DNA from 3 places in the Actinomadura miaoliensis genome. Region 1 is predicted to be linked to each of the others. Evidence: riboswitches for the same ligand, from Rfam matches in the RefSeq annotation. Region 1 holds a riboswitch; each other region holds the start of a gene.
The links. A riboswitch is a leader RNA that binds a small molecule or an ion and turns the genes downstream of it on or off. The one in region 1 is predicted to bind cobalamin.

Region 2: it holds a riboswitch for cobalamin, as region 1 does, so the genes downstream of both, ABD811_RS26065 (putative cobaltochelatase) here and ABD811_RS12180 (CbtB domain-containing protein) in region 1, are expected to answer to the same signal.
Region 3: it holds a riboswitch for cobalamin, as region 1 does, so the genes downstream of both, ABD811_RS06010 (ribonucleoside-diphosphate reductase subunit alpha) here and ABD811_RS12180 (CbtB domain-containing protein) in region 1, are expected to answer to the same signal.

What each region holds. Positions count from the first base shown of each region.
Region 1 is NZ_BAAAZG010000014.1:101,995-106,721, forward strand. It holds gene ABD811_RS12175 (cellulase family glycosylhydrolase) at 1-1,193, opposite strand, end outside; cobalamin riboswitch at 1,610-1,737, shown strand; gene ABD811_RS12180 (CbtB domain-containing protein) at 1,790-2,014, shown strand; gene ABD811_RS12185 (CbtA family protein) at 2,034-2,768, shown strand; gene ABD811_RS12190 ((2Fe-2S)-binding protein) at 2,800-3,513, opposite strand; gene serA (phosphoglycerate dehydrogenase) at 4,072-4,727, opposite strand, start outside.
Region 2 is NZ_BAAAZG010000039.1:128,548-133,274, reverse strand. It holds gene ABD811_RS26085 (LLM class F420-dependent oxidoreductase) at 1-183, opposite strand, end outside; gene ABD811_RS26080 (DUF397 domain-containing protein) at 351-551, opposite strand; gene ABD811_RS26075 (helix-turn-helix domain-containing protein) at 548-1,420, opposite strand; gene ABD811_RS26070 (ATP-binding protein) at 1,588-2,085, shown strand; cobalamin riboswitch at 2,200-2,354, shown strand; gene ABD811_RS26065 (putative cobaltochelatase) at 2,514-4,496, shown strand; gene cobO (cob(I)yrinic acid a,c-diamide adenosyltransferase) at 4,499-4,727, shown strand, end outside.
Region 3 is NZ_BAAAZG010000002.1:330,210-334,936, forward strand. It holds gene ABD811_RS06010 (ribonucleoside-diphosphate reductase subunit alpha) at 1-1,521, opposite strand, end outside; cobalamin riboswitch at 1,611-1,810, opposite strand; gene ABD811_RS06015 (cupin domain-containing protein) at 2,014-2,346, opposite strand; gene ABD811_RS06020 (ArsR/SmtB family transcription factor) at 2,525-2,851, opposite strand; gene ABD811_RS06025 (MFS transporter) at 2,999-4,456, shown strand.

The DNA.
Region 1 (4,727 bases):
AGGATGCTCTGCTTGGCCTGGTTCACCGTCGTCCAGTCGTCGTTGAGGATGCCGCCGGTGTCCCCGGAGTTGGGGTTCCACGACCAGTACGTGAAGCTCATCCCCGTGGCCCCGGTGCCCGCGTAGGCGAGCAGCTTCTCCAGCCACACCTTGTCCTTGGGGTCGGCCAGGGTGCTGCCGAACTCGCCCAGCAGCAGCGGGGCGGTGTTCTGCTTGTAGAGGTAGCCCCACTGCTGGTCCCAGATCGCGGCCAGGTTGTTGGGGAAGTCGGCGGAGTCGAACCAGGGCTGGCGATAGACGGAGATGCCGTACTCGTGCGGCGAGTACACCAGGCGGTTGGCGACGTTCAGCCGCACCGGGTACTGCCCCGCCTTCGACAGGTTGCCGCCCCACCAGCCGCAGTGCTCGTCGGGGATGTCGTCCCAGGAGTTGGCGTTGCCGCCGCTGGGGCAGCTCACGCCCTCCACGAAGATCAGCCAGTTGGAGTTGACCGACAGGATCGCGTTGCCCGCGCGCTCGGCCGCCAGCCTCCAGTCGCGGGCCGGGTCGCCGCAGCCCCAGCAGGAGCCGGTGCCGTTGGGGTCGGTGCCGTCGGCGTGCGGCTCGTTGTGCAGGTCGGCGCCGATCACGGTGGGATTGCCCGCGTAGCGGCGGGCCAGCGCCTTCCAGTCCTCGATCCACGTCGTCTCGGAGACGGCCGGGGTGTACCACAGCGCCGACTGGCCCGCGCTGGTCGGCCGGTGCCGGTCCAGGATCACCCGCATGCCCTTCTGGCCGGCGTAGGCGATCACCTTGTCGAGGATCTGCAGCGGGCTGAGGCCCACCAGGTCGGGGTTGGACACCCCGTCGACGCTGGTGGCCTTGGCGTCCGGCTTCAGCGCGTCGTTGGAGTACGGCACGCGCAGGGTGTTGTAGCCGAGCTGGGCCATCTGGTCGAGCATCGACTTGTAGCCGCGCGCCCACAGGCCGTGGAAGGTCTTGTTGTCGGTCTCCATGCCGAACCAGTTGATGCCGGTCAGGCGGACCGTCTGGCCGGTGCCGTCGACGATCCGGTTGCCGCTGGTGCTGAGGTATCCGGTGCCGGTGCCCGCCGGGGCGGCGGCGGAGGCGCCCGGCGGACGGACCAGCACGGCCACCAGCGCGGCGGCCACGAGGCTCAGGCAGACGGCCAGCGCGGCCGCCGCTTGCGCCACCGGCGGTCGTGTTCCTGGGGGATGGGTCATGGCTCGGGCGCCTCCAGGTCGGGGACGAAGTGCGTTTCGGTGGGCGGTCTCGGTGGGCGGTCTCGGTGGGCGGTCGCGGTGGGCGGTTTCGGTGGGCGGTTTCGGTGGGCGGTTCGTGGGAGCGAACGCGGAGGTGAATCGCCGGAGATTGTGGGAACGCGCCGTCCGCACGGTCAACGAACCCCATGCCGGGCGGCGGATTTTCACGCCGGCCGCCCGCACGGCGCCCGTTTCACCTCGTACGGCGCCGCCTCGTCCGCGACGCCGCTCTTTCACGGGCGGGGGCGGCCCCGCACTGCCCTCCGGGCGACAGAACCCGCACTTGACGCTGGACCACCGCAAAGGGGACGCTCTCCCCAACAAGTGCACATCGAGGCGACGGTGCGCAGGAACCTGGTGCGACTCCAGGACGGTCCCGCCACTGTGACCAGGGAGCCTCCCCCACTCCACGACCACGGCCGGACACCCGGCGGGAAGGTCGGCGGGAGGCGCTGATCTGGGAGTCAGGACACTGACCCGTCGTCCTCCCGTACCGGGGCGAGTGAACCCCGTGAGGAGACCCTGAGATGGCTCAGACCGCCGTTCCGTCGACGCCTGCCGGAGAACGTCCGGCGCCCGTCCGCATCCCCCTTCGCCAGGTCCTGCCGTGGGCGGTGTTCGCCGCGGTGCTCGGCCTGGTGCTGATCTACTTCGTCGGCGCCGAGCAGGGCGCCACCTCCCTCATCGGCGGCACCTGGGTGCACGAGTTCACCCACGACGGCCGTCACCTGCTCGGCTTCCCCTGCCACTGACGGGCGGGCCGATTCCCCGATGATGAGAACACTGCTGGTCCGCGGCATGCTCGCCGGGCTGGCGGCGGCCGCGCTCGCGCTGGTCGTCGCCTGGCTGTACGGGGAGCCGCAGGTGGGCCACGCCATCGCGTTCGAGGAGGCCGAGGCGGCCGCAGCCCACGAGGGGCACGAGCACGAGGTGGTCAGCCGCACGGTGCAGAAGACCGCCGGGCTGGTCACCGCGCTCGGCGTGTACGGCGTCGCGCTCGGCGGGCTGTTCGCGATCGCGTTCGCGGTCGCCTACGGCCGTGTCGGCGCGTTCGGCGCCCGCGCCACCGCCGCGCTGGTCGCGCTGGGCGGGTTCGTCGCCGTCGAACTGGTGCCGTTCCTGAAGTACCCGCCGACGCCCCCGGCCGTCGGCGACCCCGACACGATCGGCGGCCGCACCGCGCTGTACTTCGGCATGGTGGCGCTGGGCGTGCTGGCCGTCGTCGCCGCCGTGATCGTGTTCCGCCGCCTGCTGCCCCGGTTCGGGGCCTGGAACGCGGCGATCGCGACCACGGCCGGGTTCGCGGTCGTGCTGGCGCTGGTGTACCGGCTGACGCCGACGCCGGACGCGGTCGCGGACGGCTTCCCGGCCACGGTCCTGTGGGACTTCCGGATCGCGTCGCTGGGCGTCCAGGTCGTCCTGTGGGCGACGCTGGGTCTGGTGTTCGGCGCGCTCACCGAGCGCTCCTTCCAGCGGCGGCCGTCACCGGCCGCCACAGCGGCCTGACCTTTACGCCCTCCTGCGCCGCGCGGGACGCTCACGCGCGGCGCAGGAGGGCGCAGTCGCCGCACATCTCGCCGCCGGGCGGCACCCGGTAGTACAGGCAGCAGCTCCGGCGGACGAACCCGTCCGGGGTGAACGAGCCCGTGCCCGCCAGCGGTTCGCGTTCGAACAGTTCTCGCACGAGCGTCCCGACCGGCTCGGCCAGTTCGGGCCTGAGCGTGCCAGCGCGCAGCGTCCCGGCGAGGGCCGCCGCCGCGTTGCCCCACAGCAGGCCGTCCGCGAGCCCGACGATCTCCAGCAGCGTGGCGCGCAGCGGCCGCAGCTGCCCCTCCAGGACCGTCCGGTGCACGAGCCCGGCGGTGGCGGCGGGATCGTCCGCGGCGGGCCAGCCGCCGGGGTCGGCCAGCCAGAGCGCGATCGGCGCGCCGGGGGCCCAGCGCCAGTGCAGCCCGGACAGGTCGGGGACGACGCCGTACGCCCTCGCCGCCACCACGGGCGACCACAACCGCGACGCCAGCCCCTGGAACAGGATGGACGCCGCCACCCGGCGCTCTCCGGTGCCCAGCCGCCGCGCGTAGGCGTCGGTCAGCTCGCCGAGCCGTGCCGCGTCGGGTTCGGGCAGGGGCCGCCAGGTGGGGTCGGCCTCCTCGGCGGGGTCGGTGACGACCTGGAAGTAGGGGCCCAGCCGGGCCGCGTCCGCCAGCGCCCGCCGGACCTCGTCCGCTCCCGCCCGACCACGTGGTGCCACGTCTGCGATCATGCCATCCGGCGGGAGCGGACCGCGGGTCAGCGGTCGGAGCGGCCGCCGTTGTCGCGGCGGTCCAGGGCGGTCTGCAGCGCGCGGGCCGCCTCCTCGGCGGCGTCGTCGGCGGGCGTGGGCACGTTGACGTCGGTGTTCATGATCGCGATCCCTCGTGGTGGTTCGTCGGAAGAGTGAACGACGGGCTTACGGCCAGCGCCCTGCTCCGCGGCGGGTCGCCGGCCTGCCGTCTCAGGCCCCGCCGCGGCGGCGAAGGATGCATACCACCAAGCGCATGACTCCGCCCACGTTACCGGCCCGCCTCCCGAATTGTCCCGACCCGTGGCCCAACTTTCCGCATGCTGAGACACCCCCCGAAGAACCCGCAGGTGCACCCACAACCGCCAGAAGCAGCCAACGACAAAGGCGGGCGGAGCACACCAAGCACGCTCCGCCCGCCTCAAGCCGGGGGTTCCAGGGGGTCGTCCCCCTGGGAGACACAACGGGCGGGGCCACGGCGAAGGCACGCGCAGCGTGCCGAGCACGCCGACCCCGCCCCGCCCGCTCTTAGCCGTCGAGGTCGACGCGGCGGCCCATTTCGGCGCCTACCTCGTCGCGGATCACGTCGACGAGCTGGGCCGGGATGGCCGAGTCGACGGTCAGCGCGATCAGCGCGGTGCCGCCCTTGGCGTCCCGGCCGACCTGCATGCCGGCGATGTTGACGCCCTGGTCGCCGAGCAGCCGGCCGACCACGCCGACGATGCCGGGCCGGTCGCTGTAGGAGAAGAACGCCATGTGGTCGGTGGGCGACAGCTCCATGTCGTAGCCGTTGATCTCCACGATGCGCTCGTGGTGCTTGGGGCCGGTGAGCGTGCCGGACACCGACACCACCGTGCCGTCGCCCATGGTGCCGCGCACCTGGACCACGTTGCGCCAGTCGGGGCTGTCCTCGGTGGTGGTGAGGGTGACCTCGACGCCGCGGTCGCGGGCCAGCAGCGGGGCGTTGACGAACGTCACCGACTCCTCGGTCACGTCGGCGAACGCGCCCTTGAGCGCGGCCAGCTCCAGCACCTTGACGTCGTGCCCGGCGATCTCGCCGCGCACCACGACCTCCAGCCGCACCGGCACGCCGCCGGCCAGGGCGGTGAAGATGCGGCCGAGCTTCTCGGCCAGCGGCAGGCCGGGCTTGACGTCCTCGGCGACGGCGCCGCCCTGCACGTTGA
Region 2 (4,727 bases), on a different contig from region 1:
TCGGATCCGCTTGGTGCGGGCGGCGTACCAGGTCAGCGGGGTGAAGGCGTCCGAGCCGTACGCCTCGGCGGTGAACACCGCGTGGTAGCCGAGCCGTTCGGCGGCCAGCACCGTCTCGGTCTGGTCGTCGGGGTCGCGCTGCCAGTAGCCGACGTTGATGCCGAGCTTGAGGTCCGCGGTCACTGTGGCACCCTCCGGGGTCGTTGCGCACCGCGATACTAGAACACGTTCTAGTTGGTGGGGAAGGCGGCTGCGGAGACGGATCGGGGCCGCGGCCTCGCGGCCACGGCCCCGGTCGGCGGCGCGTCAGCGAACCCGGGCAGGGAGGGCGGGCGGACGCGCCGGGCGGACTATGCGGTGCGTGCGGTGCCGAGCAGGGCCCGCCAGCCCTCCGCGGACAGGATCAGCGCTGGGCCGGACGGGTCCTTGGAGTCGCGGACCGCACACAGACCGTCCGGCAGCGCCGCCACTTCGACGCACTGGTCTCCGCTACCGCTGTATGAGGACGTGCGCCACTGGGCGCGGGCGAGATCGCGTTGCAGGTTGTTCACGGGCTGCTCCCTGCTGCCTCGACGATGAGGTGCGCGGAATCCTCGGGGGACAACGCCGCCTCGACGATGCGATCGAAGCGACGCCTGTGTACGCCTGTTTCCTCTGCGCTTTCGACGTAAACGTCACCCATGGTGCCTTCGACGTAGGCGATATCGGGGTCTGCCGGGTCCGGAAAGGAAAGGATCGTGAACCGCCCGTCGAGCCCCGCGTGCTCGCCCGCGCCGTACGGCAGCACCTGCACCGTCACGCGGGGTCGTTCCGCCATCACGGCCAGTGCCCTGAGCTGGGCGTTCATCACCGGAGCCCCGCCGATCGGCCGGTGCAGCACCGCCTCGTCCAGCACCACGTGCAGCAGCGGCGCGTTCGGCCGTTCGAGCAACTTTTGCCGTACCTTGCGCGCGACGATGCGGCGTTCGATCTCCGTGGACCCGGGCAGCATCCGCCCGGCGGTGATCACCGCGCGGGCGTACTCCTCGGTCTGCAGCAGCCCGTGCACCAGCTGCGGGTCCCAGGTGCGGATGTCGGACGCCTCGTCCTCGAGCGCGACGTAACTTCCGGCGAAAACGTCGGCGTAAGCGGTCCACCAGCCGCGCTGGCCCGCCTCGCGCGCCAGCGTCATCAGGGCGTCCCGGTCGGGGCTGGGCACCCCGTACAACTCCAGCATCCGGGCGACGTCGCCGACCTTCGGCCGGGTCTGCCCCGTCTCCACCCGCGACACCGTGGCCCGGGACCAGTCGAGCCGGTCCGCCACGTCCTGCAACGTCAGGCCCAGTTCCTCGCGCAGCCGGCGCAGTTCCCGGGCCAGGCGACGACCTCGTACGGTCGGCCGATATGTCATGAGGGCAGAGTCTGTCGTTTCGGTCGGCACCTCTCAACGCGATTGCCGAAGCCGGTAAGGGCAATCTCGCCAACGGTGTTGCGCAAATGAGATTCTCACGCGAGGCTCATGGAAGTGTAACCACAGGGGGACCCACAGTAACGGGACGATTGATGACCGCGTAGTCGGCCGAGACCTTTCGATCGCGGGGAGGGCCCGTGCACAGCTCGTCAGAACTCATCCATGACACCTCGCCGCCGCGCGCGGTGCCGACCGAGGAGCCCGGCATCCGCGCGGGCTGGGCCTGGTCCCTGCCGCGCGGCCCGGCGTGCGCCCGCCATGCCAGGACGCTGCTGGCCGACGCGCTCGCCGAGCTGGGGGTGCCCCGCGACCCGATCGCCGACGCCAAGCTGATGGTGAGCGAGCTGGCCACCAACGCCTACCAGCACGCCGCCGATTACGGCCCGCATGAATTGTGGCTGGCGGTCGATGACGACGCGCGGCCCCCCGCGGAGGTCCGCTGCGCGGTGTTCGACGCCTTCGTCGACGCCCGGCTGCCCGGCTATTCGTGGACGTCCGGTGACTGCGGCCGGGGCCTGAGCATCGTCGCCGAGATGTCGCAGGGCCGCTGGGGGCTGCTGCACACGCTGTCGCGTCTGGGGACGCCCGTGCCGGGCAAGGCGGTGTGGTTCGTCGTGCCCACCCGTGTCGCCTGACGCCCCGGCCCCCTGACGCCCCGGCCGTCCCGCGACCGGACGTTGGGCATTTCACGTGGTCGCCGCTTGGGTGGTTCCGGGTGGTATGTCATGCTGTGCAGTCGACGGACGCGGAGGAACCCGGTGTGAATCCGGGGCTGTGCCCGCAACTGTGACCGGGGAGTTCTCCCCCCGCGCAAGGCCACGGCGGCGACGCTGGAAGGCCGGGGGAGCGGTGCCGTCCCTGACCGGGACCGGTGCCGGAACGTCGATCCGGGAGCCAGGAGACTCCGGCCGTCGCAGCTGACCGCCACGGGCGTGGACACCCGAGGGGAAGGATGATGAGGCATGCCCCGTCTGATGGGCCGATGAGCCGCCCGGCCGCCGATGGGGGGACGACCCCCCGCACCCCCCACACTCACCGCTACCCCTTCTCCGCCGTCGTCGGGATGACCGATCTCAAGCTCGCGCTGCTGGTCAACGCGGTGTCGCCGGGTGTGGGCGGGGTGCTGGTGCGCGGCGAGAAGGGCACCGCCAAGTCGACGATCGTGCGGGCGCTCGCCGGGTTGCTGCCGCCGGTGCGGGTGGTGGACGGCTGCCGGTTCTCCTGCGACCCCGACGCCCCCGACCCCGGCTGCCCCGACGGCCCGCACACCGGGCACGACGCGCGGCGACGGCCCGCCCGCCTGGTGGAGCTGCCCGTCGGCGCGTCCGAGGACCGGCTCACCGGCTCGCTCGACATCGAACGGGCGCTCACCGAGGGCGTGAAGGCGTTCGAGCCGGGCCTGCTCGCCGCCGCGCACCGCGGGGTGCTGTACGTCGACGAGGTGAACCTGCTGCACGACCACCTGGTCGACCTGTTGCTGGACGCCGCCGCGATGGGCGAGTCGTACGTCGAGCGCGAGGGCGTGTCGGTGCGGCACGCGGCGCGGTTCCTGCTGGTCGGCACCATGAACCCGGAAGAGGGCGAGCTGCGCCCGCAGCTGCTGGACCGCTTCGGGCTCACCGTCGAGGTCGCCGCCACCCGCGACCCGGACGAGCGCGCCGAGGTGGTGCGGCGCCGGCTGCGCTTCGAGGAGTCCCCGGCCGCCTTCGCCGCCGCGTGGGCCGACGAGGAGGCCGCGCTGGCCGCCCGGATCGCCGCCGCGCGCGACCGGCTGCCCGGGGTGGAGCTGACCGACGCGGCGCTGCGCCAGATCACGGCCGTGTGCGCCGCGTTCGAGGTGGACGGGCTGCGCGCCGACCTGGTGACCGCGCGGGCCGCGATCGCGCTGGCCGCCTGGCACGGCCGTACCGCGGTGAGCACCGAGGACGTGCGCACGGCGGCGCGGCTGGCCCTGCCGCACCGGCGCCGCCGCGACCCGTTCGACGCCCCCGGCCTCGACACGCGCAAGCTGGACGAGGTGCTCGACGAGCACGACGACCGGCCCCCCGAGCCCCCCGACGGCGACGGCCCGCCCCCGCCCGGAGGCCCCGGCGGTGGCGGGCTGCCCGACACGTCCCCCGACACGTCCCCCGATGCACCGTCGCCGGAGACCCCGGAGGCGGGCGGCGCCGACGGCGGTTCGGGTGCGGGCGGTTCGGGTGGCGCCGGTCCGCGGCGCGAGGACGAGCCCGCGCCCGCCGACGCCGCCTACAGGCCGCGCCTGTTCACCGTCCCGGGCACCGGCACCGGCGCGCCCGGCCGCCGCTCGAAGGCGCGCAGCCCGCACGGCCGCGTCTCCGGCGCCCGTCCCGGCTCGCGCGGCCTGCATCTGACCGCCACGCTGCGCGCCGCCGCCCCGTACCAGCGCGCCCGCGGCCGTACCGGGCCCGGCCTGGTCGTCGCGGCCGAGGATCTGCGCGAGGCGGTGCGGGACGGACGCGAGGGCAACCTCGTGCTGTTCGTCGTCGACGCCAGCGGGTCGATGGCCGCGCGGCAGCGGATGCGCGCGGTGAAGGGCGCGGTGCTCAGCCTGCTGCTGGACGCCTACCAGCGCCGCGACAAGGTGGGCCTGATCACCTTCCGGGGACGGGACGCCACGCTGGTGCTGCCGCCCACCTCGTCGGTCGAGGCGGGGGCGCGCCGCCTGGAGCGGCTGCCCACCGGCGGCCGCACACCGCTGACCGCCGGGCTGCTGCGCGCCGCCGAGGTGCTGCGCGTCGAGCGGCTGCGCGATCCGTCCCGGCGTCCGCTGCTGGTCGTGGTGACCGACGGCCGCGCCACCCACGGCCCCGATCCGGCCGCCGCCGCGGCCCGGCTCGGCGACGTGGCCTCCGTCGTGGTCGACTGCGAGTCGGGGCCGGTGCGCCTGGGGCTGGCGGCCGAGCTGGGCGGGCGGCTGGGCGCGGAGGTCGTCCGGCTGGAGCACCTGGCCGCCGGGTCCCTGGCCGGAGTCGTCCGGGGCGCCAGGACGGCGCCCGACCGCAGCGCCTGGAGAAGGGGAGCCTAGGCATGCCGCAGGGGAAGCCGGAGCAGGTGCCCGACGACGGGCTGACGACGCGGCAGCGCCGCAACCGGCCGCTGGTGATCGTGCACACCGGGCCCGGCAAGGGCAAGTCGACCGCCGCGTTCGGGCTGGCGCTGCGGGCCTGGAACCAGGGCTGGCCGATCGGGGTGTTCCAGTTCGTCAAGTCCGCCAAGTGGCGCATCGGCGAGGAGCGGGCGCTGCGCGTGCTCGGCG
Region 3 (4,727 bases), on a different contig from region 1:
CCGGTCGAACGCCGGGTGGGCGCCCAGTTCCTCGGCCAGGTCCGCGGAGGTGTTGTAGGCGGCCAGCGCGATCTCCTCGGCGATGGCGGTGGACAGCTCCAGCGCCTCGGGCGAGTCGAACGGCAGCCGCAGCGTGAAGAACACGTCCGCCAGGCCCATCACGCCCAGCCCGACCGGACGCCACTCGGTGTTGGTCGCGGCCGCCTCCGGGGTGGGGTAGTAACCGCGGTCGATGGTCCGGTCCAGGAACCGGACGGCCACGCGCACGGTCTCGCGCAGCCGGGCGAAGTCGAAGCCGTCCGGGGTGACGTGGCGGGCCAGGTTCACCGAACCCAGGTTGCAGACGGCGGTCTCGGTGTCACTGGTCACCTGGAGGATCTCGGTGCACAGGTTCGACAGGTGCACCACGTTGCCGGGCTCGGCCGTCTGGTTGCAGGTCCGATTGGCCGGGTCCTTGAAGACCATCCAGCCGTTGCCGGTCTCGGCGAGCGTGCGCATCATGCGGCCGTACAGGCGGCGCGCCGGGACCTGCCGCACGTAACGGCCCTCGGCCTCGGCCCGGCGGTAGGCGGCGTCGAAGTCCTCGCCCCACAGGTCGGTGAGCTCGGGCACCTCCTTGGGGTCGAACAGCGACCAGTCGGCGTCGGCCTCCACCCGCCGCATGAACTCGTCGGGGATCCAGTTGGCCAGGTTCAGGTTGTGGGTGCGGCGCTGGTCCTCACCGGTGTTGTCGCGCAGCTCCAGGAACTCCTCGACGTCGGCGTGCCACGGCTCCAGGTACACGCAGGCCGCGCCCTTGCGGCGGCCGCCCTGGTTGACCGCCGCGACCGAGGCGTCCAGCGTCCGCAGCCACGGGACGATGCCGTTGGAGGTCCCATTGGTCCCGCGGATCAGCGACCCGCGGGAACGGATCCGCGACCAGGAGATCCCGATGCCGCCGGCGTACTTCGACAGCCGCGCGACCTGCCCGTACCGCTCGTAGATCGACTCCAGCTCGTCGCGGGGGGAGTCGAGCAGGAAGCACGACGACAGCTGCGGCCGGCGCGCGCCGGAGTTGAACAGCGTGGGCGAGGACGGCAGGTACTCCAGCCGCGACATCAGCCCGTACAGCCGGCCTGCCTCGGCGACGGTGTCGGCCAGCCCGCACGCCACGCGCATCAGGAAGTGCTGCGGGCGTTCGATGACCTTGCGCGTGTGCGGGTGACGCAGCAGGTAGCGGTCGTAGACCGTCCTCAGTCCGAAGTACTCGAACCGGTCGTCGGCGGTTTCGTCGACGAGCGCGTCCAGCTCGGCGGCGTGCGCGGCGACGAACGCCGCGATCGCGTCGTTGAGCAGGCCCTGCGCGTGCGCGAGACGCACCGAGGAGCTGAACGTGCCGACGCCCTCCCCGGCGGCCTCGTCCCGGATCAGCTCGGCGAGCAGCGCGGCCGCGACCCGGGACTGGCCGGGATCGGCGCCGACCCGCGCGGCGGCCTCCCGGACCGCCAGTTCGCGGTCGTCGACGGTGGCGGAAACAGTCATCTGCTCTCCCTCGGGCGACGCCCTTCGGGCACGCCGGAAGGAGGGCACGACGAACGCGCCCGCCCACCGGCGTTCCCTCGAGGCTCGTGGACCACTTACGGTCGCGGGCAGGTCTTCGGACTCGGGGGCACCCACCACGGACCTACCGGCCGTCGCTTCCCAGGCCGTGCGGCCCAGTGCTCTGTGACGGCTTTCGTTCCCCTTCACCGCTGCGGGGCAGTCCCGGATTCGCACCGGGTTCCCTCTCGCGCCACCCCGTGAGGGGCGGACCCGCAACACCTGGAACTCTACATCTAGTGGCAGGAGTGAATGCAACCTCTAGATGTTGTGGGAGTGTCGCCAGAGACGGCGCGACGGAACGTCCGCGACCCGCGACGCTGCGGCGCCGACCGCCCAGCCGCATGCTCGGGCCGGCGCGGCGGCAGCAGCCCGTGGCCGTCACCAGGTCGGGCAGGCGCGGCGCGGCCCACCGGGCGCCCGAACCGCGGCGCGTCAGCGCGCCCTGGCGACCGTCAGCAGCGCGGCGGCGTCTTCGACGGCTTCCAGGCCGTGCCGGGCGGGCGGCACGATCAGCAGGTCCCCGGTCATGCCCTCCCATGTGGTGTCACCGCTGTGCAGCCGCACCCGACCGCGCAGCACCAGCACCGTCGCCTCACCCGGGTTCTCGTGCTCGGCCAGCGAAGCGCCGGCGCGCAGTGCGATGAGGGTCTGACGCAGGGTGTGCTCGTGGCCGCCGTAGACGGTCTCGGCACTGCGGCCCGCCGGTGACGCCGCCGCGCGTTCCATGTGCTCGCGCACCCGGGCGTCAAGGGAAATCTTCTGCATGAGGTTGCCCTGCCGTTTCCGTGTCAGTAGCGGACGCCGATGCGGCGCCGACGGCGCCCGGCTCGGTGCGATGCGCTGCAACGCGGCTGCGCTAGGAGATGTAGGGCCGCCACAGATACCACAGGGAGGTCGGGGCACTCGGGCCGACGGGCCGACGACGGAGTCGTGCAGGGGGTCGTCAGGAGCCGGCCTCGTCGGTGCGGGCGCCGGCGAGGACGGCGTCCAGCAGCCCCGGATAGCGGGCGTCCAGGTCTTCCCGGCGCAGGGTCAGCAGGTTCTCCCGGCCTGAGGGCTCCTGGATGATCACGCCGCCCTCGCGGAGCACGCGCCAGTGGTGGGTCATCGTCGACTTGGCCGTGATGCCCAGCTCGGCCAGCACGCTGCCGCAGTTGTGCTCACCGCCGCCGTCCAGCACACGGACGGCGGCCAGCCGCACCGGGTGGCCCAGTGCCGACAGCACCGCGTCGATGCGGATCTGGTCGCGGTCCGGATGACGGTACCTCATTGTCCCATCGTACGTTGATAGTCGAACAATCGCCCGGATTCCCTTGCCTCACCATACGAATGTACGTAATTATTCGTACGGTCGTACTCGTCGGCGGGCTCGTCCGCCGGCCCGTTTCCCTCCAGACCCCGAAGGGTGTCCTCTGGCATGTCCGCTGTTCCGAGGCCGGCCGCAGGCCGGCGACTGGGCTGGATCCTGACCCTGCTGGCGCTCGCGCAAGTGGTCTACTCGCTGGACCTCAACATCGTGTTCGTCGCGCTCCCCGAGATCGGCGCGGAGCTGGGCTTCCCCGGCCAGACCCAGCAGTTGGTGGTCAGCGCCTACGTGGTGTTCGCCGGCGGGTTCCTCCTGTTCGGCGGCCGTGCGGCCGACCTGCTGGGCCGCCGCCGCGTCTTCGTGTTCGCCCTTGCCCTCTATGCCGTCTCGTCGCTGGCCGGCGGCCTCGCGCCGTCACCCGCCACGATCGTCGTGGCGCGGGCGGTGCAGGGGATCGGCGGCGCCCTGCTGCTGCCGTCCACCCTGTCACTGATCAACACGTTGTTCGCCGAGGGGCCGCAGCGCAACCGGGCGCTGGCGGTCTGGGGTGGCGCGGGTGCGAGCGGCCTGACCATCGGGGCGCTGCTCGGCGGTGTGCTGACCGAGCACTTCGGCTGGCCCGCCGTCTTCTACGTCAACGTGCCGCTGGCCGCTCTCGTGGCGCTGGCCGCGTTGGCGGTGATCCCGCCCGACCCGGCCGGCAGGCAGCGGCGGCGGTTCGACCTGCCCGGCTCGCTGACCGTCACCGCGGGTGCCACGCTGCTGGTGTTCGCCCTGGTCCAGGGGCCCGAGCAGGGCTGGACGAGTCCGCTGGTGATCGGCGCGTTCGTGCTGGCCGCCGGGCTGCTGGCGGCGTTCGCGGCCATCGAGGGGCGCAGCGCCGATCCGCTCATGCCGTTCCGGCTGTTCCGCAACCGCAGCCTGACCGGCGGCATGATCATCACGTTCATCTACATGGCGACATTCGGCGTGCTGCCCTACTTCCTGACCGTGCTCATGCAGAGCGTGCACGGCTACAGCGCGCTGCAGACCGGACTGGCCTTCCTGGTCCCCTCACTGGCGATCGCCACCGGCACACAACTCGGCGAGCGGCTGACCACCCGGATCGGCCTGCGCACGACACTGCTGATCGGCTTCGCGATCGGGGTCGTCGGCACGGCCGGCATGGCGATCGGCTTCGACACCGATGCCGGCTACGGACGGCTGGTGCCCGGGCTCATCGTCTCCGGCGTCGGCCAGGGCATCGTCTGGACGGCGATGTGGATCGCCGCCGCGACCGGCACCGCCGCCCACGAGCAGGGCGTCGCCAACGGCATCGCCTCCACCGCCCTCAACATCGGCAACGCCATCGGTCTGGCGGTGTTCACCGCGCTCGCCGACATCGGCACCGAGGGCAAGACCGGCGAGGCACTGCGCTCGGCCACCGCCCACGGCGAGTTCGTCGTGGTCCTGCTGACCGCGGCCGGAATGGTTCTGGGCCTGCTGGTCAGCCTCGCCCTGCCGCGCACCACCACACCGGCCCCGACCATCACCGAAACGCCCGACCCCGCACACCTCGCCGCACGCTGATCGAACCAACCCCATCCGCGATCGGCCTGGGGATCGGCGGTGCGCCACCGGCCGCACCGCACTCCTCCGCATGACCGCCGCCGGGCCGGAGATCCCGGCCGCGGGCCACAGCACCAGCGCGCCCGCCGGACGATCGTCGCCGAAGGCGGGATCGCCCGGCGGGCAGTCGGTCGTCGTGCCCGGCGCAGCCGACCGCCCGCGCCGGGCCGTCGGCCACCACACCGGCGGCCGAAACCGCCATGCCGCGTCCTGTCGGGGTCGCCGTCCCAGA